3 regions of the Acetobacteroides hydrogenigenes genome follow, and region 1 is predicted to be linked to each of the others. Evidence: riboswitches for the same ligand, from Rfam matches in the RefSeq annotation. Region 1 holds a riboswitch; each other region holds the start of a gene.
What was found. A riboswitch is a leader RNA that binds a small molecule or an ion and turns the genes downstream of it on or off. The one in region 1 is predicted to bind cobalamin.
Positions count from the first base shown of each region.

Region 2: another riboswitch for cobalamin. It lies ahead of CLV25_RS12905 (cobyric acid synthase); the one in region 1 lies ahead of CLV25_RS10490 (TonB-dependent receptor plug domain-containing protein).
Region 3: another riboswitch for cobalamin. It lies ahead of CLV25_RS14070 (ribonucleoside triphosphate reductase); the one in region 1 lies ahead of CLV25_RS10490 (TonB-dependent receptor plug domain-containing protein).

Region 1 is NZ_SLWB01000010.1:3,096-13,002, forward strand. It holds gene CLV25_RS10490 (TonB-dependent receptor plug domain-containing protein) at 40-1,917, opposite strand; cobalamin riboswitch at 2,032-2,224, opposite strand; gene CLV25_RS10495 (S4 domain-containing protein) at 2,602-3,042, shown strand; gene CLV25_RS10500 (adenosylcobinamide-GDP ribazoletransferase) at 3,122-3,871, shown strand; RNA gene ffs (signal recognition particle sRNA small type) at 3,984-4,083, opposite strand; gene CLV25_RS10510 (DUF4199 domain-containing protein) at 4,185-4,721, shown strand; gene CLV25_RS10515 (glycosyltransferase family 2 protein) at 4,752-5,708, shown strand; gene gap (type I glyceraldehyde-3-phosphate dehydrogenase) at 6,343-7,347, shown strand; gene CLV25_RS10525 (ABC transporter permease) at 7,413-8,663, opposite strand; gene CLV25_RS10530 (IS1096 element passenger TnpR family protein) at 8,798-9,316, shown strand; gene miaA (tRNA (adenosine(37)-N6)-dimethylallyltransferase MiaA) at 9,322-9,907, shown strand, end outside.
Region 2 is NZ_SLWB01000014.1:87,201-97,107, forward strand. It holds gene CLV25_RS12890 (Gfo/Idh/MocA family protein) at 1-529, opposite strand, end outside; gene CLV25_RS12895 (glycoside hydrolase family 2 TIM barrel-domain containing protein) at 765-3,920, shown strand; gene CLV25_RS12900 (alpha/beta hydrolase) at 4,149-5,075, shown strand; cobalamin riboswitch at 5,276-5,456, shown strand; gene CLV25_RS12905 (cobyric acid synthase) at 5,574-7,061, shown strand; gene CLV25_RS12910 (aminotransferase class I/II-fold pyridoxal phosphate-dependent enzyme) at 7,187-8,206, shown strand; gene cbiB (adenosylcobinamide-phosphate synthase CbiB) at 8,194-9,129, shown strand; gene CLV25_RS12920 (AAA family ATPase) at 9,126-9,683, shown strand.
Region 3 is NZ_SLWB01000017.1:36,873-46,779, reverse strand. It holds gene CLV25_RS14105 (tetratricopeptide repeat protein) at 410-1,828, shown strand; gene CLV25_RS14100 (DUF5020 family protein) at 1,906-2,592, shown strand; tRNA gene CLV25_RS14095 (tRNA-Ser) at 2,742-2,826, shown strand; gene CLV25_RS14090 (NUDIX hydrolase) at 3,177-3,908, shown strand; gene CLV25_RS14085 (xylulokinase) at 3,913-5,385, shown strand; gene xylA (xylose isomerase) at 5,392-6,702, shown strand; gene xylE (D-xylose transporter XylE) at 6,720-8,144, shown strand; cobalamin riboswitch at 8,330-8,514, shown strand; gene CLV25_RS14070 (ribonucleoside triphosphate reductase) at 8,609-9,907, shown strand, end outside.

The DNA.
Region 1 (9,907 bases):
TTTATTGTTGATTACTTCTATTGTCGGTATATGCTGAGGCTACCTCTGCTTTCCAAAGCTTACGGATACTCCGGCTTGGAAGGTTCTTAGCGGTAGCGCGTAGCCTTTTACCATTTGGTAGTCCCTGTTCCAGATGTTATCTATCCGTGCGAATGGTCGCATACCGCCCCAGCTAAAGTGCATCTGTGCTTCAACCACAACCGAGCCTATGCTGTACGGATTCAGCCAGTCGGTGTTGCTGATGTAGTAGCGCCTACCCGTATACGAATGTGCGTACCGGATGCTATACCACTTTGTTTGAAGGTAAATAGCGGCGCTTCCTTTGTATTTCGGCTTGTACGGAAGCTGCTGTCCTTTTACAGCCGATCCCGAGGTCTGATCGGTCGATCGCGTAAACAGCCCCGAGAGATCCACCCCCAGCGTGGTACGATTCAGCTGCTGCTTGGCCGTAATGTTGGCCTCGGCACCTCTCGACCATACCGACTTCACGTTTTGAGGAGTCCAGATCGACCCGCTTGGCATCCACAGAATCCAGTTGTCGACGTTGTTGTTGAATGCAGCCGTCTTTACCGAAAGCAAGAACCCTTTCTTCATGTACAGGTAGTCCAGCCCCAGCTCTTCGCCGTAGCCGTCTTCCGGTTTCAGATCCGGATTTCCCCATCCCGTCCAGTACAGATCGTTAAACGAAGGCACTCGGTAGTTTCGCGATACGTTCCCCCTTAGCTGTAGCCCAGGTAGTAGCCTTTTTTGTAAACCTACCGACCAAGTCATAGGCGATGCATCGCCATTTATAAGCTCCTGCCGAATGCTTGCAAATGCCTCGAACCCACCATTGCTGGTGCGGAAGCGATATCCAAGCACACCGGCAGGTCGGTATCGCTCTTTGGCGTCAGGATAGTTGGTAGAGGAGGCTCTCTCGTACGATGCGTTTATACCGCCCTCCAGCGTGCTGCCCGCGCTAAGGGTCACAATGGCTTCGCCCTCCAGCTGTCCCTGTGTGGTATGGTGATTCGATCGTTCTATGCCCGGATTGCGGTATTTCTGCCAGTCGTTAAAGAGTGCCGACTTTACGTTGAAGCGAACCCGATGGCGCGTAGCTTGCCATTGCGCTGCTGCTCTAAGAAAACGGTTGTAGTCGTATTCGCTGCTCATGGTGTTGCTCACCATCGGGGGGTACTGGTTGTATCCGTCCTGTCCCCAAACCGATACCACCAGCTTGTCGTTGCCAGTAAGCGCAAATGTTCCGGTTTCCATGATTCCGCCCTTGGAGTAGCGGGCGTTTATCTGCCTATCGCGGTTGTCGCTGCTGTTAACTTTGTAGTCGTTCTCGGCTTCGGTGTAGAATAGTCGGGTGGATAGCGCCATTTTAGAGCCGCTGTAGGTGTGCTTGGCTCCGGTGTACGAAAGGCCGTAGCTACCTACCGACTGCATCACCTCGCCGCTATGCCCTTCGCCAAGATTCAGGGTGTTGTCCAGGTGAATAACTCCGCCAATGGCACCGCTGCCAAACAGCGCGCCGTTTCCGCCCTGCTGTACCACCACTTGATCTACAAAGAAGGTAGGGATGCTTCCGAAGTTAACCCCGGCGTTCATGGTGCTCTGCAGGTTGATGCCGTTCCAGAGCACGGCCGTATGCGAAGAGTTTAATCCGCGCATCGACACGTTCGAGGTCCCTCCCGGACTGTAGCTGTTTACCGTAACCGCAGCTTGGCTGGTAAGCAGTTCGGAGAGTAGCATGCTGCTGTTCTGCCGAAGTTCGGTTGGCGAAACTATTTTTAGCGATAGCCCCGACGTGTAGCGCTTAAGTTTGCTGCTTACCACTACCTCTTTAAGGTGTATGGTATCCGCAATGGGCCTTTCCTCAGGAAGATTCCCTGGAATGGAAAGCGCGCTAAAAAGAAGAACGTTAAGTAACATGTTTTACAAATGATCAAAATCGTTAGCGATTCAACCATTTAAAACCTGCGAATAAAAAGATGTGATGCTGTAAGCAATGTAAAAGAATTACACCAAGCCCTTTATCCGAAAGCTATAAATGTTCACGTTCTGGCAGGTCTTCTGGCTTGTTCCCCTTTTATCGGCCTTCCCGTCCCAACCGGACAGTGGCATTTGGATGGTGATAAAAGGTTTTGGTAGAACTTACAGCAGCGGTAACTGCTCGGGATTTTCACCCGATTCCCTTTTCGCCCCGCATATGGCGGAAACCAAAACTGGCGCAAAGATAGGCTTAATTTATGTACTCAAAGGCGAATTAGCTTTTTTCTTTTCAGATTTCCTAAAAGTGCCCCACTTTTCGGCTTTTGCTAAATGCTAACCGTATCATGTTAATTTTTTTTTGCAATAATGTTTGCTACAATCGGTAAAAGAATATTTTTGCAAAATGCCTTATTCAGAAACAGGTGCGGAGTGAATGGATTATCCACTATCTCTGCACCTTTTGTTTCTAAGCTTAGGCATGAGCTAGCCATGCTATTGTATCCTTCTGTAACAATCCTACGACAATCGATTAACGCTAGATGTAAGGCGTTTGGAGTATGTTGGCAGAAATAGCTAACTTCGTGGCTGGATGTATAACTACTGCATCTTTCAACATCAAATTTTATGCAACAACGTAAAAAGGATGCCGTTCGCCTTAATAAGCTAATTAGCGACGCTGGGTTTTGTTCGCGTCGAGAGGCCGACGAGTATATTGCGCAAGAACGCGTTACCGTTAATGGACATACCGCAGAAGTGGGCGATAAAGCTTTTAAAACAGACTTTATTCGAATTGACGGAGAGCCGCTTCGATTTGTTGAAAAGGTTGTGGCAGAAAAGAAACAGCCCGAATTTCGCTCTAAACGTATAGGTCGAAACCTAGGGACAGAGGAAAAAAAGTCCAAACCAGTTCCGGCAGAAAAGGAATATGAGCGAGCGCCTAAGGGAGGTAAGCAGTCGGGTAAAACAGGTCTCGTTAAAAAGGCTGATTCAAAAGAAAGAGCATCAACAAAGCCCGAAAAGAAGGTAGGTGCTGCAAAAAAATGGTTCTCTAGCCGCAAAAAGTAGCCAACAACCTGTACTCTTCGCTTTTCATTTCATAAGTTTGTGTGAAATATCACCGCTAAGCCCAAAGTCTGCATTAATAATGTTTCGAAGAATTGCTGCAACGATATCTCTGTTCACCCGAATTCCTATTGCACGATGGATGTCAATCTCCCATGTGGAATACGGGAGAACCGCTCCATTTTATGCTATTGTAGGATGGATTGTTGGTGGGCTTGTTGCGCTGGTATTCTACTTGGTCGATTTCCTATTTACCCAACCCGTTACGGTTGCCATTGCGTTAACCTTTTCTGTTTTTTTGACAGGAGGTTTGCAGGAAGGAGGCTTAGCCTATTTCTTCGATAACCTAGGAGGTAGGCATGGGCAACGCTTCTACGTTAAAAATAGGACCGATAAGCAAATTGGCATACAAGGTATTCTTGGTGTTGCGCTAGCGCTGATACTTCAGTTTGCAATACTGCAAGAGCTAAGCCCCGCTTTGGTTCCTTGGATTATCCTTTCGGGCGAAAGCTTATCGCGCTTGGCAACCATTACATTAATAGATACCAATAGGTACCTACGGCCAAAGGAAGGATACGATGCCGCCCCGGCTTTTAGTAAGTTGGGTATAGATGGCTGGCTTATTGTTCTGGCTACAGGAACTCTTCCATTTTTGCTAACGCTTAAGTTGAAAATTTGGTTTGCGATTATACCTCTGGTTGCCGTTCGTATTATTATGGAGATTTTCTTTAAACGATTTAGGGGCGGAGTTAACTTTGAGGAGTGTTTGGCAACTCAGCAGTTTTGCCTGATCGCATTTTACTTAGGTGTTTCAGCAATTCCTAATGTATAGATAGGTCTCGTAAAAGCATTAATGCTAAAAGGCCTCGAAGAATGCTTCTTCGAGGCCTTTTTATTGAATAGTTTAATGCTCGCGTATCGTTGCGTTTGGGTATAAACGCAAAAAAGGGTAAGCTACTTACATCGCACCGCTACAACCGCTTACCCTTGCTACCTTCCGGTCCTGGGGGGATTCAGCAGGAGCTGGTCGTGTAAGACTTACCCGGGCACAAAAGTACAACAAAATCCGAAGAAGCCAAATAAAATATGCAGGCATTCGCCAAAACTGCTATCTTTGACAATCATTAACCATTAAACGCAAACTTATGGAAGAAGAAGTAAAGGTATCGACATCAGAGATGCTTAAATCGGCATCAATGAATGGTGTTTACGTGTCATTAGTTCCAATTGTCATTGCTGTCCTGATCTTTGTAATGAATCCTTCATTTATAATGATGGGGGTATTGGGTATTCTTTCTTTTATTTTGACTTACATTTTGGTAGTGGTTCTTTCGATCAAGTATCGTAAAGAAAAGCTCGATAACAGGATGAAGTATGCCGATGCGCTGGTGTACACCCTGGTAGTGGGGTTAGTGGCAAGCATAATCTCCTCCGTTTTCAGCGCCTTTTACCAGTATGTTATAGATCCATCGTACATTGATAACATGGCGGTAAGAATGCAAAACTTTATGGAAGCTCAGAATGTTCCTCAAGCGCAGGTTGACGAGGCCATTGATGAAATAATGAAGGCTAAGGAAGTCGGAGCCTTCTTGGTTTCACAGCTTAAGTCTATTTTGATTTTTAACTTGCTAATTATCCTATTTGCACCTTTATTTGTAAAGAAAAGTGCACCTGTTTTTTAGGAACAGAGTTTTAAGGGTAAAATTTGACTAATGAGTAAGTTAGATATTTCGGTAGTAGTTCCGTTGTACAACGAGGAGGAGTCGCTCCCCGAATTGGCAGAGTGGATTGATAGGGTTATGAAAGCCAACGGCTTCTCTTTCGAGGTAATTATGGTCGACGATGGAAGTACCGATGACTCTTGGAGTGTTGTTGAAGAGTTGGCCTCAAAGTATTCCTTTGTTAGAGGAATTAGTTTTCTTCGCAACTATGGGAAATCGGCTGCGCTATATTCAGGATTCGATGCGGCTCAAGGCGATGTGGTGATTACCATGGATGCCGATTTGCAGGATAGCCCTAACGAGATCCCTGAGCTTTACCGAATGATAGTTGAAGAAAAGTACGACCTTGTGTCGGGTTGGAAGCAAAAGCGCTACGATCCCATCGGGAAGAGGCTTCCTAGCAAGTTCTTTAACGCCACAGCTCGTTTGGTTAGCGGCATTAAGCTCAACGATTTTAACTGTGGGCTTAAGGCGTATCGACGTAGAGTTATTAAGAGCATTGAAGTCTATGGAGAGATGCACCGCTATATTCCCGTTCTTGCAAAGCAGGCTGGCTTTAAGCGAATTGGAGAGAAAGTGGTAGAGCATCAGGCTCGAAAGTATGGCGTCACAAAGTTTGGTTGGGAGCGTTTTATTCATGGGTTCTTGGATCTGCTCTCAGTTGTGTTTGTGTCTAAATTCGGTAAAAAGCCAATGCACTTTTTTGGAACACTTGGCATAATAACCTTTTTAGTGGGAGGTATCTTATCCGGATTTATGATTGGCGAAAAGATATACCATCTAGCCAACCATATGAAGGTAAGAGAAGTTACGGACCAGCCTCTATTCTACATTTCGCTAACATTGGTTATTATAGGAGTGCAGCTCTTTCTTACAGGTTTTCTTGGAGAATTGGTTTCAAGAAGTTCTAGTGAGCGTAATAGCTACCAAATAGACAAAAGATTGTAAGATAAAATGTAAAAAAGGAGCCCTTAGCAAGGGCTCCTTTTTTGTTGACAGCGTCTCTTTTCTACCTGGAAAGAGGATGCTGTTTTGAAGCTTTCTTAAAAGATTAGTATCACTTCCCTTTTTTTAGCGGTCATCTAAATTCCTATACTTCCCCCCATTTCTGAAAAAAAAATTTTATCTTTAAAATTGTTTGGGGATAATTTTAAAGATCGCCAGATAAATACTAGATTCGCAGTATTAGTTAACGAGTTTTTTTGTACTAAAAACATGATAATAATGAAGAAGTTACTAGTTGTTCTGCTAGCATTGGTTGTTTTATCTGGAGTTGTGTCGTCATGTGCAAGTTCTTCAAAGCCTTGTCCTGCATACCCACAAGCACCAAATCGGAGGTAGTATTTCTTTGACCTTTCTAGTGTAACTTTTCAGGGGAATTCTTACAAGCCCTTAAGGGAGGGCGTTTTAGTTGGCTGGCTGTCGTTTGAATCATCTAAGATTTTTAAGATCAACAATGTAAATTAGTAATATTTTATACTATTACAATTGTTGGGCTGTTTGTTGGGGGTTGATGTATCCTCTAATTTGCTATCTTTGTGAATCGATAAACAGCAATTTATTTCATTATAACATTTAAGCTATGGCTAAAATCAAAGTTGGTATCAACGGATTCGGAAGAATCGGACGCTTAGCATTCCGTGCTGCACAAAAGCGTAATGATATGGAAGTTGTTGCAATCAACGACCTTATCGATGTTGAATACATGGCCTACATGCTAAAGTACGACTCTGTTCACGGTCGTTTTGATGGCACTGTAGAAGTAAAAGATGGACAGCTTATCGTTAATGGTAACGCTATCCGTGTAACAGCTTGCAAGAACCCAGCCGATATTAACTGGGGTGCTGTAGGTGCAGAGTATGTTATTGAGTCTACAGGTTTGTTCCTTACCAAGGACGCTTGCCAAGCTCACATCGAAGGTGGTGCAAAGCGTGTTGTAATGTCTGCTCCATCAAAGGACGATACCCCAATGTTCGTTATGGGTGTTAACCACACAACCTACAAGGGTGAGCAATTCGTATCAAACGCATCTTGTACTACTAACTGCTTAGCTCCTCTTGCTAAGGTTATCAACGATAAGTTTGGTATTATTGAGGGTCTTATGACTACAGTTCACGCTACTACCAACACTCAAAAGACTGTAGATGCTCCATCTGCTAAGGATTGGAGAGGTGGTCGTGCTGCTAATGGCAATATTATCCCATCATCAACTGGTGCTGCAAAGGCTGCTACTAAAGTTATCCCTGAACTTAAGGGTAAGCTTACTGGTATGTCTTTCCGCGTTCCAACTCTTGACGTATCTGTTGTTGACCTAACTTGCCGTATCGAGAAGGCTGCAACCTACGACGAAATCAAGGCTGCTGTTAAGGCTGCTTCTGAGAACGAGTTGAAGGGTATTCTAGGATACACTGAAGATGCTGTTGTATCTACCGACTTTATTTCTGATCCACGCACCTCTATCTTCGATGCTGAGGCTGGTATCATGCTTAACCCTAACTTTGTTAAGCTAGTATCTTGGTACGATAACGAGTGGGGTTATTCAAACAAGGTTCTTGACCTTATCGCCCACATGAGCACTGTAAAATAGTCTAGTACTATATAAAATAAAAAGGCCGACAATTGTCGGCCTTTTTATTTTTAGAGCTTTTCTATCTATTCGTACCTCAGGGCTTCAATTGGATCAAGTCGTGCTGCCTTTACGGCGGGAAGGTATCCAGAGGCTAAACCTACCCCAAAACTTAGCAGAATCCCAATGGCAATCCATCCCCAGGGAACAATAAAAGGACTCCCTATTAATGATGATATTACGTTGCCAATTAAAACACCTAGTATAATACCCAGCATCCCCCCCATTTGGCATATCATAATCGATTCGAAAAGGAACTGCTGCTTGATGTTTTTAGATTTTGCTCCTATGGCTTTTCGAACCCCTATCTCCTGCGTTTTTTCTGCAACTGCAACAAGCATAATGTTCATTAGGCCAACGGCAGCACCAAGCAGGGTTATAAAGCCGATGAGGGTAGCCGCATAGGTAACGTACTTTAGATTTTCGATAAGAACTTTTGCTATTGCATCGCTTTTTATGATGTTGAAATCCGATGGATCTGTAGCTCTGAGCTTTCGAATGGATCGGAATAGCCCTTCGGCTTGCTTTGGAGCTTCCTTAAAGTGCATTGGGTTTCTTGGCATGACCAATATGGAGAAGGAGGATTGCTCGCGAGCGCGCAGCGTTTTGCCTATGGTGACAGGTATAATAACCATTCGGTCTGTACCTCCGCCCATCATTCCTCCTTTGCTTTTAAGGACTCCTACTACCCTATATTTCCCGCCTACAGTATTGATAATTTCCCCTGTGGCATCGGTTTTTTTCGGGAATAGCTTTTTTGCAATATCTTGACCAATCACCGCCACGTGGTTTAGGTTCTCTACCTCCGATCGAACTATTCCTCGCCCTTTCTCCATCTCATATCCAGAGTTGGTTATAAAGTTTTCATCTGCGGAAACAATGGTGTTGTTGGGATTCGTTTCGTTACCATTTCCTCGAATAATTCTGGCTCCACCTATTCGCATGTAGATGCTGATGTTCGAAGGCATCTCGTATCTTTCCTTGAATTGGATTGCTTCATTGTACGAGACATTGGGATTGTTCCTTACGCGTCCTCGAGAATCACCACCTACGCGTATGTTAAAGTCGCGGCTTGTTATGGTAAAGGAATTGGCCCCCATCATAGAAAAGGTGCTGGTGATGGAACTTTTTATAGAATCTATAGCTGTTGTGATACCAACCAAGGCCATAAGTCCGATTGCAATAATAACAATGGTAAGGATTGTTCTTAGCGGGTTCGACCTTATGGAAAGCCATGATATTCGGAGGTTTTCGTGTACAAATGCTCCTGCTCGCATATTCAATCGGTTTTTACTTATATATTTTTCTAAATGTACAAAAATCATTAGTAAAACAAAGCTTTTGCAATAGTGGCTTTGTTCATTCTATATTTTTTATTTTTGGGGAATAATTAACGACTAAAATCTTTTATATGGTTTTTAAATTCAGAGCATTGTCAGGCGATGTGGATAGCTTTGCTCGTGATTACGAAATATCTGAAGAGAATACCCTTTTTGATCTTCACCAGCTTATACAGTCCGACCTGAACTTCGATTCTTCGCAAATGGCCTCATTCTTTTCGGTAGATCATGAGTGGAATAAGCTTCGTGAGTACACCCTTTTTGAGATAGGAGAAGAGGCTGATGACATGGAAGATGCTCCTGTTCCTATGGATGTAGTAACATTAAAGGAGGTTGTAAAGGAAAAAAATCAGCGTTTGCTCTATACGTTTGATATTTACAACGACAGAAGCCTCTTTCTTGAAGTACTTGAGCATAAAAAGCTAGACCCAAGCGTGAAGTACCCAATTATTACCTATTCTGTGGGTGAGCCTCCTTTCCAAATTGAGAACGCAAGCGAAGAAGACTCTATCTACGATGATGTGATGGAGGACTTCAACGATTTCGAATCGTATGAGGATTACAACGAGCATTCGGACGATGATTTTTAGTGCTAATGGGTAAAAAAACTCTGGTTGTGCTGATAGGTCCAACGGCTGTCGGCAAAACCGATTTGAGCATTAGCATTGCCAAGGCGTTAAATGCCCCTATCGTTTCGTCGGATTCGCGGCAGATATATAAGGAGATGAGAATTGGAACTGCGGTTCCTGAACCGGAGCAGCTGGCTGCCGTTCCTCATTACTTTATAGGTTCTCGTTCCATTCAAGAATCCTATACGGCCGGCCGTTACGAGTTTGATGCGGTAGAGGTCATCGAGAACCTTTTTAAGGAGGTAGACTACGTTATTTTGTCGGGAGGATCGGGCTTATACATTGATGCGGTTTGCTTGGGGATTGACGCCATTCCTGCAACAAATAGTGAAACTCGCGAAATGTTGATACAACGCTTAAAGAACGAAGGATTGGACGTTTTGACAGATTGGCTTAAGCGTTTGGATATCGACTCATATAGCACAATTGATTTGAACAACCATCAGCGCGTAATTAGGGCGCTCGAGGTGTGCATTATTTCAGGGGTGCCTTATTCTACTCTCCGAAAGAATTTTGAGAAGACGCGCAGCTTTAATATTGTAAAGATAGGCT
Region 2 (9,907 bases), on a different contig from region 1:
TTTCACCCAAAACATTCTGCTGTGCCATGTTGAGAATGGTTAGCTCGAACTTATCGTAGCAGCAATTCTCGAGCATAAAGCAATGGCGACGCGTTATCTCGGCCGTATCCACCAATGCCCAGCAATCCTCTACCGAAAGAGCCGCCGGCACTTCTACAGCAACATGCTTCCCCATTTGCATAGCGTACACAGCAATGGGCGCATGCAATTGCCAATGCGTGCAAATGTATACTAGGTCGACATCGGGAAGCGCGCATACCGTCTTCCAATCATCGGGCTGATCATACTCACGAGCAGCAGGAAGCCCATGCTGCCGAAGCTTATCTGCAACAAAAGAAAGATTGGAAGGGTTAACATCGCAAACCGCCACAATTTGCACATTGTTGATGTACATGTAGTGGTTGATCGATTCTTTCCCCCTTTTGCCAAGTCCAATAAAAGCAATCCGAACAACATCCAGCGGCTCGCAGGCCAGCCGAAGAACATCCTGCTGATTCGGTTTACGGTCGGGCTCAGGAAATGCGAACATATCGTAATGAAATCCTTTTACAACTTGTTATTGTCCTACCACGGTTGTAGGAACGCCAGCAAAATAACAGAATCTAAGCATGACACCCGAACCTGCAATTGTTAAATAAGCAGAACTAGCTTGCAGTAATTCCTCAACCCGAACCCTACCAGTAGGTATTTGTTTTTAAAGGTAATAGCCCTGTTTATTCCTTTTTAGATGTATCTTTAACGCTTCATAATCTAAACACTCCGTTATGAGGAAACATTTACTTATAGCACCATTTTTCTGCTTAATAGGAGGAGCTCTGGCACAAACGCTTCCGACAGAACTGCAGACTCCTCAGGTTGTTGAGGTGAACCGGCAGCCTATGCGAGCCACAAGCTTTGCCTTCGAAAGCGAAGACCTAGCAAAGAGCCTGAAAAAGGAAAACTCGAAGCGTTTTCTTTCGCTTAACGGCAATTGGAAGTTCAACTGGGTAAAGAATCCTAACGATCGCCCAAAAAACTTCTATCTCCCCGATTTCGACGATTCGAAGTGGGACAACTTTAAGGTTCCTGCAAACTGGGAGGTAAACGGCTATGGAATTCCGATCTATACCAATCACGCATACGAGTTTGCAGGAAATGCCAAAAGAGGAGCTAAGCTTAATCCTCCTTTCGACATTCCCGAAAACTACAATCCGGTAGGATCGTACCGCAAGACATTCGAGTTGCCCGAGGATTGGAAAGGCCAGCAAATTTTTATCCATCTTGGAGCCGTAAAATCGGCCTTCTTCATCTACGTAAATGGAGAAAAGGTTGGATACAGCGAGGATAGCAAGCTTGCGGCCGAATTCGACATTACCAAGTGGGTAAAGTCTGGCAAGAACCTTGTAGCCCTTCAGGTGTACCGCTGGAGCGATGGCTCGTACCTCGAATGCCAAGATATGTTCCGCATTTCGGGTATCGAAAGGGATGTATACCTATACGCAACTCCGCTTATCGACATCCGCGACTTTAAGCTGAAGTCTGAGCTCACCAATAGCTACAAGGATGGTTCATTTAAGCTAGATGCCAATGTATCGAGCTATATAGTTGATAAGAATACCCTTCATAGTAAACCCGAAAGCTTTTTCGTTTCAGCCAAAATTGTAGACTCCGATGGTAAGGTTGTTTTCAGCCAAAAATCGACCAAGAACGAGGTGCTAGGACGCTACCATAAAATGGTTTCCCTTTCTGGAACCATTCCTAATGTTAAGCAGTGGTCGGCAGAGATTCCTAACCTGTACACCCTTTTCATCACACTAGAAAATTCAAAGGGCGAAGTCGTTGAAGTTATTCCACAACGAATAGGCTTCAGAACCATAGAGGTAAAGGGAACCGATGTTCTTGTAAACGGCAAGCGCGTATTCTTTAAAGGAGTAAATCGTCACGAGGCTAGCCCAAGAAATGGGCACACCCTAACCCACGAAGAAATGCGTAAGGATATTGAGATGATGAAGAAGTTGAACGTAAACGCCGTTCGCTGCTCGCACTATCCACCCGATCCTTACTTCTTCGACCTTTGCGATGAGTACGGCATGTACGTTATCGATGAAGCCAACATCGAGTCGCACGGTCGCTACTACGACCTTGAGTACACCCTTGGCAACGATAATGCTTGGTTCAATCCTCACATGCAGCGCATCCTGCGCATGTACGAGCGCGATAAGAACAGAACCTGCGTGCTCTTCTGGTCGCTAGGCAACGAAGCCGGCAACGGTAGCAACTTCTATGCTGCTTACGACTGGCTTAAGGCTAACGATAACCGTCCTGTACAGTACGAGCGTGCAGAATGGGACTACAACACCGATATTATTTGCCCTCAATACCCCGATCCAGCATGGATGATCGAGTACTCGAAGGGTAACCCTACCCGTCCGCTTATTATGTCGGAGTATGCGCACATTATGGGCAACAGCCTTGGCAACTTCAAAGAGTACTGGGACGTTATCGAAAGCTACCCATCGCTGCAAGGCGGCTTCATCTGGGAGTGGATCGATCAGGGTATCGACACCGTTAAGAACGGCAAGCGCATCATTGCCTACGGCGGCGATTTCCCTCTAGAAGGTCCTGTCGACGAGAACTTCTCCGACAACAACTTCTGCGTAAAGGGAGTTGTTACCGGCGATAGAGGATACACCCCCATGTCACGCGAAGTAAAAAAGGTTTACGAGCACATCAAAACCAAATCTGACGATCCAAAATCGGGTAAGGTAACCATCACCAATGGCTACTTCTTCCGCGATCTGTCGAACTTCCAGCTTAACTGGAGCCTAGTTGAAGATGGTAAAGTTGTTGAAAAAGGCGTAATAAGCGATATCAACACAGCCCCACAAACATCAAAGGACGTTGCCATTGCCTACAAAACAAAGCTTAAAGCAGACAAGGAGTACTTCCTCAATATCGTTTACACCCTAAAGAAGGAAGAGCCACTCCTTCCTGCTGGATATGACCAAACCTACGCACAGCTTTCCGTACAATCGAAGGCCGCAAAGGTTGACGTGGCTCCAGCTAAAGGTAAACTTACCATAGTGGAAGATGGTAGGACTGTTACCGTAAAGGGCAGTGCGTTCGAGGCGAACTTCGACTTTAAGACGGGCGTGCTATCATCCTACAAGATAGGAAAGGAAACGATTATTAGCGAAGGTCCTAAGCCAAACTTCTGGCGTGCACCAAACGACAACGACATAGGAGCAGGCTTTAACAAGAACTTCCGCATGTGGCGCAGCGCCTACGACGAGGGCACCCTTACCGATGCTACCGTTAAGGATAACGGCAATGGCACCGTTACGGTTAACATTAAAAAGAGCCTGCTGAATGGCGATGCCATCTCCGAGCAAATCTTCACCATCGATGCTAAAGGTAACATTAAGGTGAGCAATAGCTTTACTGCTGTTAAGGGAACCTACAAAGGGCTGCTTCGAGTAGGTAATGCCATGACCTTGAACAAGGCCTACAGCAACATCAGCTGGTACGGTCGTGGCCCATGGGAAAGTTACTGGGATCGCAAAACATCCGCCATTGTTGGCCTTTACAAGCAGAACGTTAGCGAAGCTTACTTTCCCTATGCCCGCCCACAAGAGAGCGGCAACAAGAGCGATGTTCGCTGGCTAACCATGACCAACGCTAAAGGCAAAGGGGTGAAAATTGAAGGTGAAGAGCATCTTAACGTCTGCGCTTTACCCTACACCATCGACCAATTAGATCCTGAAGTAGATAAAAAACAGTATCACTCTGGCGAGCTTACCGAAGCACCATTCATCAACTTTAACGTAGACCTCCAGCAAATGGGCGTAGGCGGTGTTGACAGCTGGGGCTCGTGGCCTATAGAAAAGTATCAGCTTAAGTTTAAAAGTTACAGCTACTCGTACTGGATTAAACCCATCTAGCCAACGAGCTGCATAATACACAAGAGGATGTCCCTGTGGGCATCCTCTTTCTTTTTGCTCAATTTTGTAGCAATTCAACACAATAGCTACTACTTTTCGGAGTTATGTATAAAGCACTATACTAATGAGAATAGGAACAAGAACTACAAATCATGATTCAACTCGTTTTGTAGAAAATATCTTGTCTTTATTATATCTTGTGCATTGATACTTTATACCTTTTACAATATGAGCCATACCTTACGTTACCTTACCCTAGCAATTATCCTTGTATTGGGATGTGCAACCGTTTATGGGATTAAGCCAAGCGGCAGCTACAATATTCAAAGTATTACCCAGAAATATCCAAACATCACCTTTACAAGGGTGATAACACATGACAAATACCACCTCCAGTTGGCCGACATTGCCCCAACGGCTAAGGATAAGAACGTAACAGTGCTCATCTGCTACCCCGACTCGGGCAACATTAAGGAGTGGCTTGGCTACGGAATGCTCCTTGCCGAACGGGGCTACCGAACTATCATGTTCGACTACCGCGGTTTTGGTCTCAGCGACAAATTTTCCATCGAAAAGGACACTCTTTACTACGACGAATTTAGTATAGATGCCAACACCGCTTACAACTACATCAAAAAGCGATATCCCAACAGCAAGGTGGGGCTCTTTGGCATGTCGATGGGCAGCATAATGACCACTACAATTGCCCTAAAGCATAAGGGCGATTTCATTATCGGCGATTCGTACGTTTGCGATATGGATAGCGCCATTAACCAAATAGAACAAATCTACAAAAGAAAGATGGCCACACCAGCCAGCGCATACGACTACAACAACAACCTTCAGTACCTCTGCCAGCCCATCCTCCTACTTAATGGGAAATACGATACGATTTGCGAATCGAGCACTGCCGCTTTCGCAAGCAGTAAACACGTTGAATCGGTTGCCTACGACGGGGGACATATGGAAGGACCTTTGGCTCTAAAAGAGGCTTACTTTAACCGAATTGACGAATTTATAGAAGGCCTCAACAACACTGAGAATAACGAAAACCATGCCGTAAGCCCATACGCCATTCTGCTAGCCGTTATTGTTTTCGGAGTGCTTTTCAATCACATTGCACGAAAAAGAAAAATTGCTTCTAATGTAGGATAACCTCCTATATCAGTAAAGGAAAAGTCTATTCAACAAGTTGATTACGAAAAAAAATATATTGTACCCATTCCTATCAAAACGATTAGAGATGCTGGCCTAGAAGCAAGCGAGAGCATATAACTGCACCAAGGTTCTCGGGAAAAGCTTGGTTTTACCCATTTTGCAAAGAACTGCTGGTTTTCAAAAAAAATATCCCCATCTTTGTCACCGATATTTGGTATCCTGCCTCGGTAGGATAAGAGGGAATCCGATGAAACTTCGGAGCTGTACCCGCAGCTGTAAATTCCGCAAAACGTTTTGATGAAGAGCCACTGGCCGCTGTGCTGGGAAGGTTTCAAAACGGGAATGAGCCAGAAGACCTGCCAATGTCATCCAAGTTAAGACGCTCCGGGAATAGAGCGGGTCGATACAGATTCTTAAGATTCTCTTTAAGCTCTGGATAAATCGCATCCTACCCTATTTGCAGAGCAATCACCGCAAAGTGAACCCTAAAAGAGAATGAGTAAGCACTCCCTTCGTCCGATAATGTTTGCAGGCACCGGCAGCGATGTTGGTAAAAGCGTTGTGGCCGCAGCGTTCTGCCGCATTTTTCTGCAGGATGGCTATCAACCTGCTCCGTTTAAGGCGCAGAACATGGCCCTAAACTCGTACGCTACACCCGAGGGACTGGAGATTGGTCGCGCACAGGCCGTTCAGGCCGAGGCCGCCGGCATCCCCTGCTGCACCGATATGAACCCTATCCTGCTTAAGCCAACAACCGACCGCATGTGCCAGGTGGTGCTCAACGGCAGGGTTGCGGGTAACAAGAGCGCTGCCGACTACTTCAATGGTACCGACCGTGAGAGGCTTCGTGCCGAGGTTCACGCGGCATTCGACCGCCTACACGCACAGTTTAATCCTATTGTAATAGAGGGTGCCGGAAGCATTGCCGAGGTAAACCTTCGCTCGCGTGATCTGGTTAACATGCCGATGGCTCAGCATGCCAACGCTACCGTTGTTCTGGTTGCCGATATCGACCGTGGCGGTGTGATAGCATCAGTTTACGGTACGATGATGCTGCTAACCGAGGAGGAGCGCAGGCTGGTAAAGGGCATCATCATAAATAAGTTTAGGGGCGATATATCGCTATTTACCGATGGCGTTAAGATTATCGAGGACCTTTGTAAGGTACCGGTGCTGGGCGTTATACCCTACTTTAAGGATATCCATATCGAGGCGGAAGATTCGGTGATGCTCGACCTAAAGAACCGCACCGCCGTAGACGGTAAGGTGAATGTTGTGGTGGTGCTGCTGCGCCACATGTCCAACTTCACCGATTTCGACGTGCTGGAGCGCGATGAGCGCGTGCACCTCTTCTACTCCAACAATGTAGATGAAATTTCTAAGGCGGATATCATCATCATCCCTGGAACAAAATCGACCCTTGCCGACCTGTACGAGCTACGTAAGAATGGCGCTGCGGCGGCCATCGTTAAAGCATATAGGGATGGTAAAACAGTGATTGGCATCTGCGGTGGATACCAGATGCTGGGCATGGAGCTGTGCGATCCGCAGCATGTGGAGGGTACGATTGATGCCCTACCTGGATTGGGATTGCTACCCGTACGAACCACCATGCAGGGCGAAAAGGTTACCCGTCAGGTACAGTTTAGTTTCCTAGATAGCCCTGCAATCTGCGAGGGATACGAAATACATATGGGCGAAACGGAGCTGCTCTCGGGCAACGCCTCAACGCTAAACACGCTTACCAGCGGCAATGCCGATGGCGTGCATGTTGATAGCCGTTGCTTCGGAACGTACATCCACGGTATTCTGGATAATGCAGTGGTGATAGACCATCTGCTTGCCCCTTTTAAATCGCAGCTCGAAACACGAACCTTCGACTACAAGGAGTTTAAGGAGGAGCAGTACAACCTGCTTGCCAACCATGTGCGCAGATATGTAGATGTGGAGAAGGTTTATGAGATGTTAGAAATTAGACGTTAGATAATAGATGTTAGACATTAGATTGAGGATGCTAGACTATGAGATACGGTTCGAGCTTAAGGCTGGCGTAAGCAAATCTAAAATCTAATGTCTAAAGTCTAACATCTGTTTAAAACAACAAGATTATGCTTTTTGGTCATGGAGACGATATCGCTACTTGTGAAGTTCCTATTGTAGGGAACTTCAGCTCCAACGTATGGTACGATGGTTACGTTGCCGACTTGCAGAACGTGGTATCTGAGGCATTAACCGATATCACCAGCTATCCCGAGCCCGATGCGCGCAGCTTGCGTATGCTTCTGGCCGAGGTTAACGGTGTAGCCCTTCCCAACGTGCTGGTGAGCAACGGAGCAATTGAGGCTATCTACCTGATAGCACAGGCATGGCGCAAGAGCCGTTCGTTGGTAGTGGTACCCACATTCAGCGAGTACGAGGATGCCTGCCGGATTCACGAGCACGAGCTGCTATTCCTAAATGAGGATGATTTTGTTGGGGTCATTCCCGATGTCGCCGACATGGTGTGGATTTGCAATCCGAACAATCCAACAGGCAGAGTATGGACTCGCAACCAGCTGCTGCAGCTTCTAGAAGCTAATCCCGATAAGCTATTTGTGATAGACCAATCGTACGCCACATTTTGCACCGAAGAGCTACTGCATGCTACCGATGTGCTCGATTATAGTAACCTGATAATTATTGGGTCGCTTACCAAGTGCTACGCCATTCCTGGTATCCGAGTGGGCTACGTGGTGTCTGCCGCCGATAATGTGGCGCAGTTGCTTCAGGTTCGCATACCGTGGTCGGTTAACACCATTGCGGTAGCCGTTGCCAAGCATTTTATTGTAAATGGCGATAAGTACCCGCTGCCCTTAGTGCGTTGGCTTACCCAAAAGGAGCAGCTATGCGAGCAGCTCGCTGCTATTGATTTTGTAGAGGTTCTACCCTCGGAAACCCCATTCTTCCTGCTGAGGCTAAAGAGGGGTAATGCAGCCCAGCTAAAGCAGTATCTTATAAAGGAGTATGGGTTGCTCATACGCAACGCCTCCAATTTCCGTGGGCTAAACGCCTCATATGTGCGCATCTCTCCTCAGGATGATGCCATCAACCAAAAACTTGTAAATGCGCTGAAGCAATGGAAACCGTAAACACTGCTATAGCAGGGCTCATTCTGGGGTATCTCCTCGATTTGCTGCTTGGCGATCCTGCTTGGCTTCCGCATCCTATCGTACTATTTGGGAAGATGGTTCATCATTGTGAGAAGCTGTTGCGACGTGGAAGCGTTCTTATCGCAAAGGGTGCTCTTGGTGCTTTCGCTTTGGTAGGCATAACCTTTGTCCTATTCTTTGGATTGATGCATTGGGTAAAGCAGCTTCCACTTGTCGTGGGGATTGGCATTACAGCCCTCTTTGTCTTCTACGGATTGGCGAATCGTACGCTTATTTGGGAGGTGCGCAACGTATTTAAGTCATTAGAGAAAGATATTGATAGCGGCAGGAATGCCGTAGGACGCATTGTAGGGCGCGATACTTCCGCGCTAACTGATGCGCAAATACGCAAGGCAGCTCTCGAAACGCTCTCCGAAAACCTGAGCGATGGGGTGGTTGCGCCACTCTTCTACTATGCGCTGCTTGGCATTCCGGGGATGATGGCCTACAAGATGGTTAACACGCTCGACTCCATGTGGGGCTACAAAAACGAGCGATTCCTCCTCTTCGGTCGTGCGGCTGCCCGCTTAGACGATGTTGCCAACTTTATTCCATCACGCCTTACCGCATTGCTTATGGCAACAGTATCGTTTAGCTGGCGCTCGTTTGATTTCATTGTAAGATTCGGATCAAAGCATACTAGTCCAAACTCAGGTTATCCCGAGGCTGCTTTGGCAGGCATTCTAAATTGCCAATTTGGTGGCGGTAGCTACTACGGAGGCGTATTCCATAGCAAGCCTACCATTGGCGAATACAGTAGGACGTTTACAATGGAAGATATGCAGGTGGCAACTCGTGTGAACCATTTGGTAACGCTGGTTGCAGTGCTAATAATATCGTTAACCCTAACGCTGCTGCCATGAACGGACATTTTGTGATAAGCGGAGGTCCGGGCACAGGCAAATCGACGCTGATAGCAGCGCTACGCGAGGCAGGTATGCCCTGCTTCGACGAGGTGTCGCGCCAGATAATTGTGGAAGCCAACAAAAACGGCACCGACCTGCTGCCATGGAGCAACCTGGAGGCTTTTGCCGCCGAGTGTCACCGTCGTATGAAAGCCCTACTACTCGAAAAGGAGGTGAAGGGGCTCTGCTTTTACGACAGGGGCATTCCAGACATCATTGCCTACCTGCGCAATGGTGGTAAACCTGTTCCTGAATACCTATTTAGCGATGGTAAACGCTACGCCAAGCAGGTTTTGGTGGCTCCTCCATGGCAGGAGATATTTGTGAACGATAGCGAGCGACCTCAATCCTTCGAGGAGTGCCAAAGACTACACAACCTGCTGCTGGAAGCATATACCGAATTGGGCTATCGGGTAGTGATGCTGCCAAAGGTTTCGGTGGAGCAGCGGGTGGCATTTGTAATTAGCACCATGCGCGAGTTCAGTGTACAGGAGGAAATGTGCTGCATATAGAAAAAGAAAACCGGAAGTGGAGCAAAGCGAAATGTTGCTGCTTTTATGCTCCCACAGCCAGTAGGAAGGAAAGTGAAGCTGCATTTTAGCACCCACGGTCAGTGGGAAGGAAAGTGAAGCTGCATTTTGGCTCCCACGGCCAGTGGGAAGGAAAGCGAAGCTGCATTTTGGCTCCCACGGCCAGTGGGAAGGAAAGCGAAGCTGCATTTTGGCTCCCACGGCCA
Region 3 (9,907 bases), on a different contig from region 1:
GAAATTTATGTTTTGTAATTGCCATTTACTCGAGTAGATGGATTTCCGCTGTCGGCGGAAGCCCGTTTGGTCGAGTAAATGGCATTCCGCAGTTGGCGGAAGCTCATTTGGTCGAGTAAATGACATTCCGCAGTTGGCGGAAGCATGTTTGACCGAGCAAATGGCGTTCCGCAGTTGGCGGAAGCTCATTTTGTCGAGTAAATGGCATTCCGCTGCTGGCGGAAGCCTATTTGGTCGAGTAAATGGCAATCCGCTGCCAGCGGAACGTAATTTGGTCGACCAAATGGCTCTTGTTTCCTGGGGTGATGTTCAATTACGCGTTCTAGGGAGGGAATCTCATCGGCTGTAAGCCACTCGCTTTTTTCTTCCGGCTAATTTTGCTACTTTTACCCGCACAACGGGGTAATGCATGAAAGAAGATAGCGAATTGTACTTCAGCGAAGACGACAACCTTCCAGAAATTGTAAAGCGTTACGAGGCAATGGTGAAAACCAACCGCATTGCCTACTTCGACGTATGCGATTACGAAAAAATGGTCGATCACTATATTCTTCAAAATCGATCGGAAGACGCCATTAACGTGCTTCGAATTGCCCGGAAGCAGCATCCAAATTCCTCAGAGCTCACCATCAAGAAGGCCGAAATAGAGCTATTCTCCGGTCGCTACAACGATGCCCTAGTTGATCTCACATCGGTAGAGGCTTTCGAAAGGAACAATCCCGACTTTTACCTTGTAAAAGGAAAAACCTTAATGGCTACGGGTAAGACCGACGAGGCTCTTGCCATGTTCGATCAGGTACTTCTGAAGAGTACCGATCAGAAGCTCGATATGCTTTTTGAGGTGGTGGCCATCCTTGAGGAGTACGACGAATTCGAGATAGCCTGCAAGTACCTGAAGATGGGGATCGAGCTAGATCCATCCAACACGCAAACTTATGGGGAACTCGGATTTATACAAGAGAAGCTGAATAGAACTGAGGAGGCAATTGAAGCATACGAGAAAATGCTCGATGGCGACCCATTCCTTCCCTTTGGCTGGTCGAACCTAGGAACGCTGTACGCCAAGTTGGGTAAAAACGACAAGGCCATAGAGGCATTCGACTACGCCATAGCGCTCGAGCCCGATGCTCCGCTATCGTACTTTAGCAAGGCCAATGCGCTTGCCAACATCGGACGATTCGAGGAGGCGCTTACCGTATTCTTCGAGTATGCAGATATGGAGGAGGATACTGCCATGGCCATGTGCTGCATAGGCGAGTGCTACGAGAAGCTTGGCGACTACGAAAATGCCCGAATCTACTACCAAAAATCGCTTGACAGCAACCCCGAAAATCCAGATGCGCTTTACGGTTTGGCTGTAGTTGAGCTGGAGTTCGATCGTGTAGACGAGAGCTACGAGCTGGCAACCAAGGCCATTGAGCTAGATCCCAATATTCCCGAGTATTGGTTTGGCCTAGGAAAGCTCAACATGCGCCTCAATAGGCTCGATGAAGCCAAGGCTGCTTTCGAAACGGCAATTGCGCTCGATCCTCTCGATTTTGAATCGTGGCTGTTACTTTCCGAAATTGTAGGCGACGAATCGTTGGAGCAGGGCGTAGAGATCATAAAAAACGGATTAAAGGTAAATGACGATACAGCAGCGCTGCACCAGCGCTTGGCCGCCTACTACTACCTTATGGGAAACGTCCAAGAGAGCTTGGTTGAGTTTGAAAAGGGGCTTACTCTGGATAGTGAAAGCGCCGAAGAGTTCTTCGAGTTCTGTGCCGATGCCGTAAACGATCCCCTTTACATCGAAATACTAGCGAAGTTTTTGCCCACAAAAGAGTAACCGTTAATGATAATGATGAAGAATTTCATCTTATGGGAATAAAAAGTCTAACAACCATTCATAACAATCATTTTACAATGAAAAAGCTATTACTTGCTGCAGCGCTTACCGTTGCTGGTTTGGGTGCTTTTGCACAAAATGTACAGCTTCACTACGATTTTACACGAAGCGATAAGAATTCTAGAACCGTACTTACTTCTACCGTAGAGATGTTTAAGCCCGACAAGTGGGGTAGCACCTTCTTCTTTGTGGATATGAACTATGGCGAAAGCGATGTTAAGGGTGTTAGCCTATCATACTGGGAAATTGCCCGTAGCCTGAAGTTCTGGGATGGCCCATTTGCTGCTCATGTCGAGTATAATGCAGGTCAAGGTATCTTTAACATGGGTAATACATACGGTGGATTTAACATCAACCCTGCTTGGCTGTTTGGTGTGGACTACTCTTGGAATAACGCCAACTTTACCAGAGGGCTTACTCTTCAGGCAATGTACAAGAGCATTAAGGATTACGACAAGGGATCGTTCCAGCTTACTGCTGTATGGTACATGCACATGCTAAACAACAAGCTTACCTTTAGCGGATTTGCCGATTGGTGGAAACAAGAAACTGCAGGTGGAGACTTCATCTTCCTCGCAGAACCACAGATTTGGTACAACGTTACCAAGAACTTCTCGGTAGGTGGTGAAATCGAGTTGAGCAAGAATTTTGTGTCGTCAGACTTCGAAGCTTATCCAACCGCTGCTATTAAGTGGAACTTCTAGAATAAGATAATGCTAACGATTGATAGGCTACCCAAAAGGTAGCCTATTTTCTTTCAATGTACCGAATGAAATAACCTTAGACAAAAAAAGTAATTCTGCAATAGCTTATACCGCTTGCAGAAAAGAAAAATGGGCGTACTTTTGTCCTCGGAGAGGTGGCAGAGTGGTCGATTGCGGCGGTCTTGAAAACCGTTGAGGGTCAAACCTCCGGGGGTTCGAATCCCTCCCTCTCCGCAGACCACAACATCAAAGCACAACAAAGCCCTGTAAATCGAATGGTTTACAGGCTTTTGTGTTTTTCCCCATTTCAATATTTCACCCCAATTCCCAAATAAAAAGCTACCAATTCGGTGAACGCGTTGTTGTGCTGCTTAATGCTAGTTAGCGTAAATTTGAAGTAATAGGTCAACCGTTTCTTTTGAGCAAATAATACGGTTATTACACTCGTAAAATTTAACTGTATTCCATATAAAACCTTTTTTCTGCGAGGTTGATGATTGGATCAACAGAATACTTAGCGTACTAAATACTATTATTGTGCAAAGATGGTTTTCTAAGTATATATTTGGCAAAAGGTTAATGTTATGCAAGCTCCAATTAATCCGTCCATATCGGTAGATATCGTAGTGTTTGGCTTCGATGGAACGAGGCTAAAGGTGCTCCTTATCGAGCGACAAAAACTGAACGAAAAAGCAACTACTGAGTATAAGCTTCCTGGTAGCATGATCTCAGAGAAGGAAGATCTTGATACCAGCGCGCATAATACGCTCCAGAACCTTACCGGTTTAAAAAATATATACCTCGAACAGCTTTACGTATTCTCAAATCCAAACAGAATCAGTAGTGACGAGGACAAGCAATGGATTGAGCATACCTATGGTATTTCTACAAACCGTATTGTAACCGTTTCCTACTTTTCGCTGGTAAAAATCAACTTAAGTATTCTCAAAACTACCATACAAGGTATGGCTTTTTGGTGCGATGTTCAGGAGCTAAAGCATGTATCATTCGACCATAAGGAGATAATACTAAAAGGGCTAGAACGACTGAAAAGCAGGATGCAAACTACTCCGGTTGCATTTGAACTACTTCCCAAAAAATTCACCATAAAGCAGCTGCAAAACCTCTACGAGGCAATTCTCGGTATTGATATTGACAACAGAAACTTTAGAAAGAAGATATTGAAGTATCCATATCTTATTCAGCTAAATGAGAGGGAGGCAAAGGTGAGTCATAAGCCTGCAATTTTTTACCAGTTTGATATCCACGCTTACCGTCAGGAGCAACGGAAGTTGAAGAAACTGAAAATATTTTAATTCAATGAAAACATTAGGAATAGACATAGGTAGCTCTTCCATAAAAGTAGCCGTTTTTGATGCCGCAAATGGCAGCTGTTTGGCTTCAACTCAAATGCCAACCGACGAGATGATCATAAACTCTCCTCAAAAGGGGTGGGCCGAACAAGATCCCAATACGTGGTGGAGCTACTTTGTTGATGCCGCAAAGCAGCTATCTGCGCTTGTTAATATGGAGGATATAAAGGCTATTGGAATAACCTACCAAATGCATGGACTTGTAGCGGTAGACGGCAATGGCAGTGTTGTTCGTCCTTCCATTATATGGTGCGATAGCAGAGCCGTATCGTTTGGAAATCGGGCTTTGGAAAAAATTGGCGTTGAGAAATGTCTTCAGCATCACTTAAACTCTCCAGGTAACTTTACTGCATCTAAAATTGCTTGGGTTAAAGAAAATGAACCGGAGCTGTTTAGCCGAATTCGTAAAATAATGCTACCTGGCGATTACATTGCATATAAACTTTCAGGGGATATTACTACAACCGCACAAGGATTATCCGAAGGGATACTCTGGGATTTTAAGGAAGAACGGGTATCCGAATTTATTCTTAATCACTACGGTTTAAATAAGGAAATACTGGCTCGTCAGGTTCCCTGCTTTGGCCATCAATTGGAACTGAACAGCGAAGCCGCTATAATCTTGGGCATGAAGGAAGGTACGCCTATCACCTATAGGTCTGGAGATCAACCTAACAATGCGTTCTCACTTAACGTACTTACCCCCGGCGAAATTGCTGCTACAGCAGGAACGTCTGGTGTAGTATACGGTGTAAGTAGCAGTATTGCCTACGACCCTCAATCGCGGGTAAATACTTTTATGCACGTTAACCATACTACAAAAGATCCACATTTGGGGGTAATGTTATGTATTAATGGTACAGGTATTCTTAACTCCTGGTTGCGTAGAAATGCCACGAAAGGTCTATCCTACATCCAAATGAATGAATTGGCCTCGCAAGTTCCTGCGGGTAGCCAAGGGCTTACTATACTTCCATTTGGCAATGGAGCTGAGCGTGTTCTTGGCAATAGAGATTTAGGCGCTCATATGCAGAACATCAACTTCAACATTCATAGCACGGCTCACATGCTAAGGGCGGCACAGGAAGGAATCGCCTTTTCAATGCAGTATGGAGTTGAGATCATGAAGACCGTAGGTGTTATTCCTACGGTTATCCGTGCAGGAATAGCCAACCTATTCCAAAGCGATCTATTTACGCAAACTGTTGCCGACATAACCGGGGCAACAATAGAACTATACAATACGAACGGAGCAATTGGTGCCGCAAGAGGTGCTGCTCTAGGTGCAGGATACTACAGCAAGTCTTCGGAGGCATTCTCGACTCTTAAGGTAGAAAAGGTCGTTGAGCCTAGTCGTAATCCACTGCTTCAAGAGGCCTACGGCAATTGGTGTCATTGTTTAAATCAGCAACTAAAATAAAACGCAATGAGCAAAGAATTTTTCGGATCGATAGAAAAGATCAAATTTGAGGGAAGAGAGTCTAAGAACCCTTTTGCATTCAAATGGTATGACGAGAACCGTATTGTAAATGGTAGGACAATGAAAGAACAGTTACGTTTTGCCATGGCCTACTGGCATACGCTTCTTGGTACAGGTGGTGATCCTTTTGGTCCTGGAACCAAGGTATTTCCTTGGGAGCAGGCATCTGATCTAATGCAGCGCAACCACGATAGAATGGATGCTGCCTTCGAAATTGCATCGAAACTGGGCATTCCTTTTTGGTGCTTTCACGATACCGATGTTGCTGGTGATGGTAGTGTATTCGAAATTGAATCACGCCTAGCAAAAATGGTAGAATATGCTGCTAAGCTACAAAAGGAAACTGGCGTTCAGCTGCTGTGGGGTACTGCCAACGTGTTCAGCAATCCTAGATATATGAATGGTGCATCTACCAACCCAGACTTCAACGTGCTGGCGCATGCAGCAACTCAAGTAAAGAATGCCATTGATGCTACCATTGCTCTTGGTGGTCAGAACTACGTATTTTGGGGTGGTCGAGAAGGATACATGTCGCTGCTGAACACCGATACCAAGCGCGAAAAGGAGCACCTTGGACAGTTCCTAACCATGGCTCGCGACTATGCCCGCAAGAATGGCTTTAAGGGTATATTCCTTATCGAACCTAAGCCAATGGAGCCTACCAAGCACCAGTACGACTTCGATACCGAAACCGTTATTGGATTCCTTCGCCAGTACAACCTCGATAAGGATTTTAAGATGAATATAGAGGTAAACCATGCCACGCTGGCAGGTCACACCTTCGAGCACGAGCTACAAATGGCGGCCAATGCTGGCATGCTAGGTAGCATTGATGCCAATAGAGGCGACTACCAAAACGGATGGGATACTGACCAGTTTCCTGTAGACATCTACGAGGTAACTCAAGCAATGATGGTAATTCAACAGGCAGGTGGTTTTACCACTGGAGGTATCAACTTCGATGCTAAGACCCGCAGAAACTCTACCGACCTTGAGGATATCTTCATCTCCCATATCTCTGCAATGGACGTATTTGCCCGTGCGCTTGTAGTGGCAGACAATATTCTAAAGAACTCCGATCTACTTGAGATGAGAAAGAAGAGATACGCTTCGTTCGATTCTGGCAAGGGTGCTGAGTTTGAATCAGGAAAACTTTCGCTTGAGGATCTTCGAGAATTCGCCAAGGTAGCAGGAGAGCCTACGCTTACCAGTGGAAAGCAGGAACTTTACGAGCAAATCATCAACTTGTATATCTAATAAAAAAACCTAACCTGATGACTAGAAGCACCAACTTTAACTTTGTAGTCTTTCTAACGATGGTAGCCGCCCTTGGGGGGCTACTGTTCGGCTACGATACTGCGGTAATATCGGGTACTGTAGCTTCGCTGCAAGTTAACTTTATTGATCCGCTTAACCTACCCGAAACCTCGGCCAACTCGCTGCTAGGCTTTACTGTTTCAAGTGCCCTAGTTGGCTGCATCGTTGGCGGAATGATAGGAGGATGGATGGCCTTAACTTTTGGTCGAAAGAACACTCTGATTGCTGCTGCGGTTATGTTTGGCATATCCGCACTAGGCTCTGGATTCCCCGAAATGGGATTTGCCCCTTTCGGATCGAATGTAGAGAGCTATCTTACTCCTTTTATTGTTTATCGTATCATTGGGGGGATTGGCGTTGGACTTGCCTCTATGCTCTCGCCCATGTACATCGCCGAAACGGCTCCGGCAGATAAGCGGGGTGCATTGGTTTCCTGGAACCAGTTTGCCATAATCTTTGGAATGCTGCTTGTTTACTTTGTAAACTACTTTATTGCCAAGCAGGGAACTTCAGATTGGTTAAATACCATCGGTTGGCGATGGATGTTTATTTCTGAGCTATTACCTGCAGCCCTTTTCCTTGTGCTTTTATTCTTCATTCCCGAAAGCCCACGCTGGTTGGTGTTAAAAGGTCACAACGATAGGGCTCATAAAGTACTTTCGCTAATCCGTACGGAAAGCGAAGCGCAAGCCGAACTAAACGAAATAAAGAATAGCGTAGCCGAAAAATCGAAAGGAAGCATCTTCTCTTTTGGTTCTGCTGTTGTCGTTATTGGAATTATGCTTTCTGTTTTTCAGCAGTTTGTCGGTATTAACGTGGTGCTTTACTATGCCCCCGAGATCTTTAAGAACATGGGTTCGCAAACAGATACCGCTCTTCTCCAGACTATCATTGTGGGGGCGATTAATCTAACCTTTACAGTACTTGCTATATTTACTGTCGATAAGTGGGGTAGAAAACCGTTACAGATCATAGGTGCTTGGGGAATGTCTATTAGCATGTTTACGTTAGGGGCAACCTTCTTCTTCAATAAGATGGGGGTGCTTTCGCTTTTAGCAATGCTTACCTATGTTGCTTCATTTGCCATGTCTTGGGGACCTATAGTTTGGGTGCTTCTTTCCGAGATATTCCCCAATAAGATTAGGGGTAAGGCGATGGCCATTGCTGTTGCTTCGCAGTGGATTGCAAACTACCTTGTTTCTTGGACATTTCCGATAATGGATAAGTCGACGTTGCTTAATGGGATGTTCAATCACGCCTTCCCTTATTGGATTTATGGGGCGATAAGCGCTTTGGCTGCATTTTTTATGATAAGGTTTGTTCCAGAAACTAAAGGAAAAACTCTTGAGGAGATGGAAAAAGTTTTTATAAAAAGTAAATAACCAACCATTAGGATAAGAAGAGGCTGCCTAGTACGGTAGCCTCTTTTGTGTGTCTATAAGTCTATATAAATATTAACAGCTTAACGTGTTAGTTGATAAAGAAGTAATCGTATTTAGCAGATGTTTGAAGTTTGCTTGTTGATAAAATCAACATTTTAAATTCGTTGTGTTAGTAAGTAATGTTTAGTTTTACTGCCGTATAGGGTTCCTTACTGGATTAATAGGGAATTTGGTGAAAGTCCAAAACTATCCCCGTAGCTGTAAGTTCGATAAAGTGCCTCTACAATATGTCACTATTCCGACCAACGGAATGGGAAGGCAGTAGTAAGGTTGAACAAGTCAGAAGACCTGCCCGATACATGTAATTCGTAGCTTTCGGGCGAAAGGCGATAGAATACTTGTACCTTCCAAGTAGTTTTTACGTTCCCGCAAGTTACCATTTATAAACCTTATTACTAGAGAGTATGAATGGTGAACTTCTTTTTTCGACCATTGTGAAGCGCAATGGTGAACAAGTTCCGTTTAGTGCAAGCAAAATTGAGCACGCCATATTTAAGGCGATGCGTTCTCTTGGAAAACCCAACCGTAAGCAGGCGTACAATTTATGTCAGCTCGTTTTGAAAATGCTGTCGGACATCTGTCCTGATTGCAAGCCAACTGTAGAGCAGGTACAAGATTGTGTAGAGCAGACTCTTTTTAGTTATGGAGAGTTTGATCTGCTAAAGGCTTATATGCTTTACCGCAACCAGCACGCACAAATTAGAGATGCTAAAGAGCTTTTTAGCAACATTGAGGTGATGGACAACTACCTTAAGATGAACGATTGGCGAATAAAGGAGAGCGCCAACTCAGGCTATTCTCTTCAGGGGTTAAACCAGCACATCTCTACCGTAATAACTTCGCAGTATTGGCTTAGCAAACTGTACCCAGAAAGCATTGCCAATGCTCATAAACAAGGATACTTTCATATTCACGATCTAGGATTTCTTAGCGTGTATTGCGTAGGATGGGACCTGAAGGATATTCTTGTAACTGGTTTTAAGGGGGTTGATGATAAAGCGCAGAGTAAGCCTGCACGACACTTCCGTACAGCACTAGGGCAAATTGTAAATTTTTTCTACACCATGCAGGGTGAGGCGGCAGGTGCACAAGCTTTCTCCAACTTCGACACATTCCTAGCACCATTTATTCGCTTCGATAAACTCGACTATCAGCAGGTTAAGCAAGCACTTCAAGAGTTTCTGTTCAACCTTAATGTGCCTACACGTGTTGGCTTCCAAACACCGTTTACCAATATTACGATGGATTTGGTTGTCCCCGAATTTCTAAAGGATGAGGCCATTGTATGGGGCGGTGAAATACTGAACTATACTTATGGCGATTTTCAGCACGAGATGACGATGCTCAATATGGCTTTTGCCGAAGTAATGAGCGAAGGCGATGCTGCTGGAAGTCTTTTTTCTTTTCCGATTCCTACCTACAATATTACTCCCGATTTTAAATGGGATAATCCTGAGTACGATGGTATATGGGAGATGACGGCGAAGTATGGCATTCCTTACTTCTCGAACTTTGTTAACTCTGATATGAAACCTGATGATGTCCGCAGCATGTGTTGTCGTTTAAGGCTGGATAAGCGTGAACTAAACCGTCGAGGAGGTGGCTTGTTTGCTTCGAATCCTCTTACAGGATCTGTGGGCGTAGTTACCATTAACTTGCCTCGATTGGGCTACGAAGCAGTGGGAGAGGAGGACTTCTTTCAA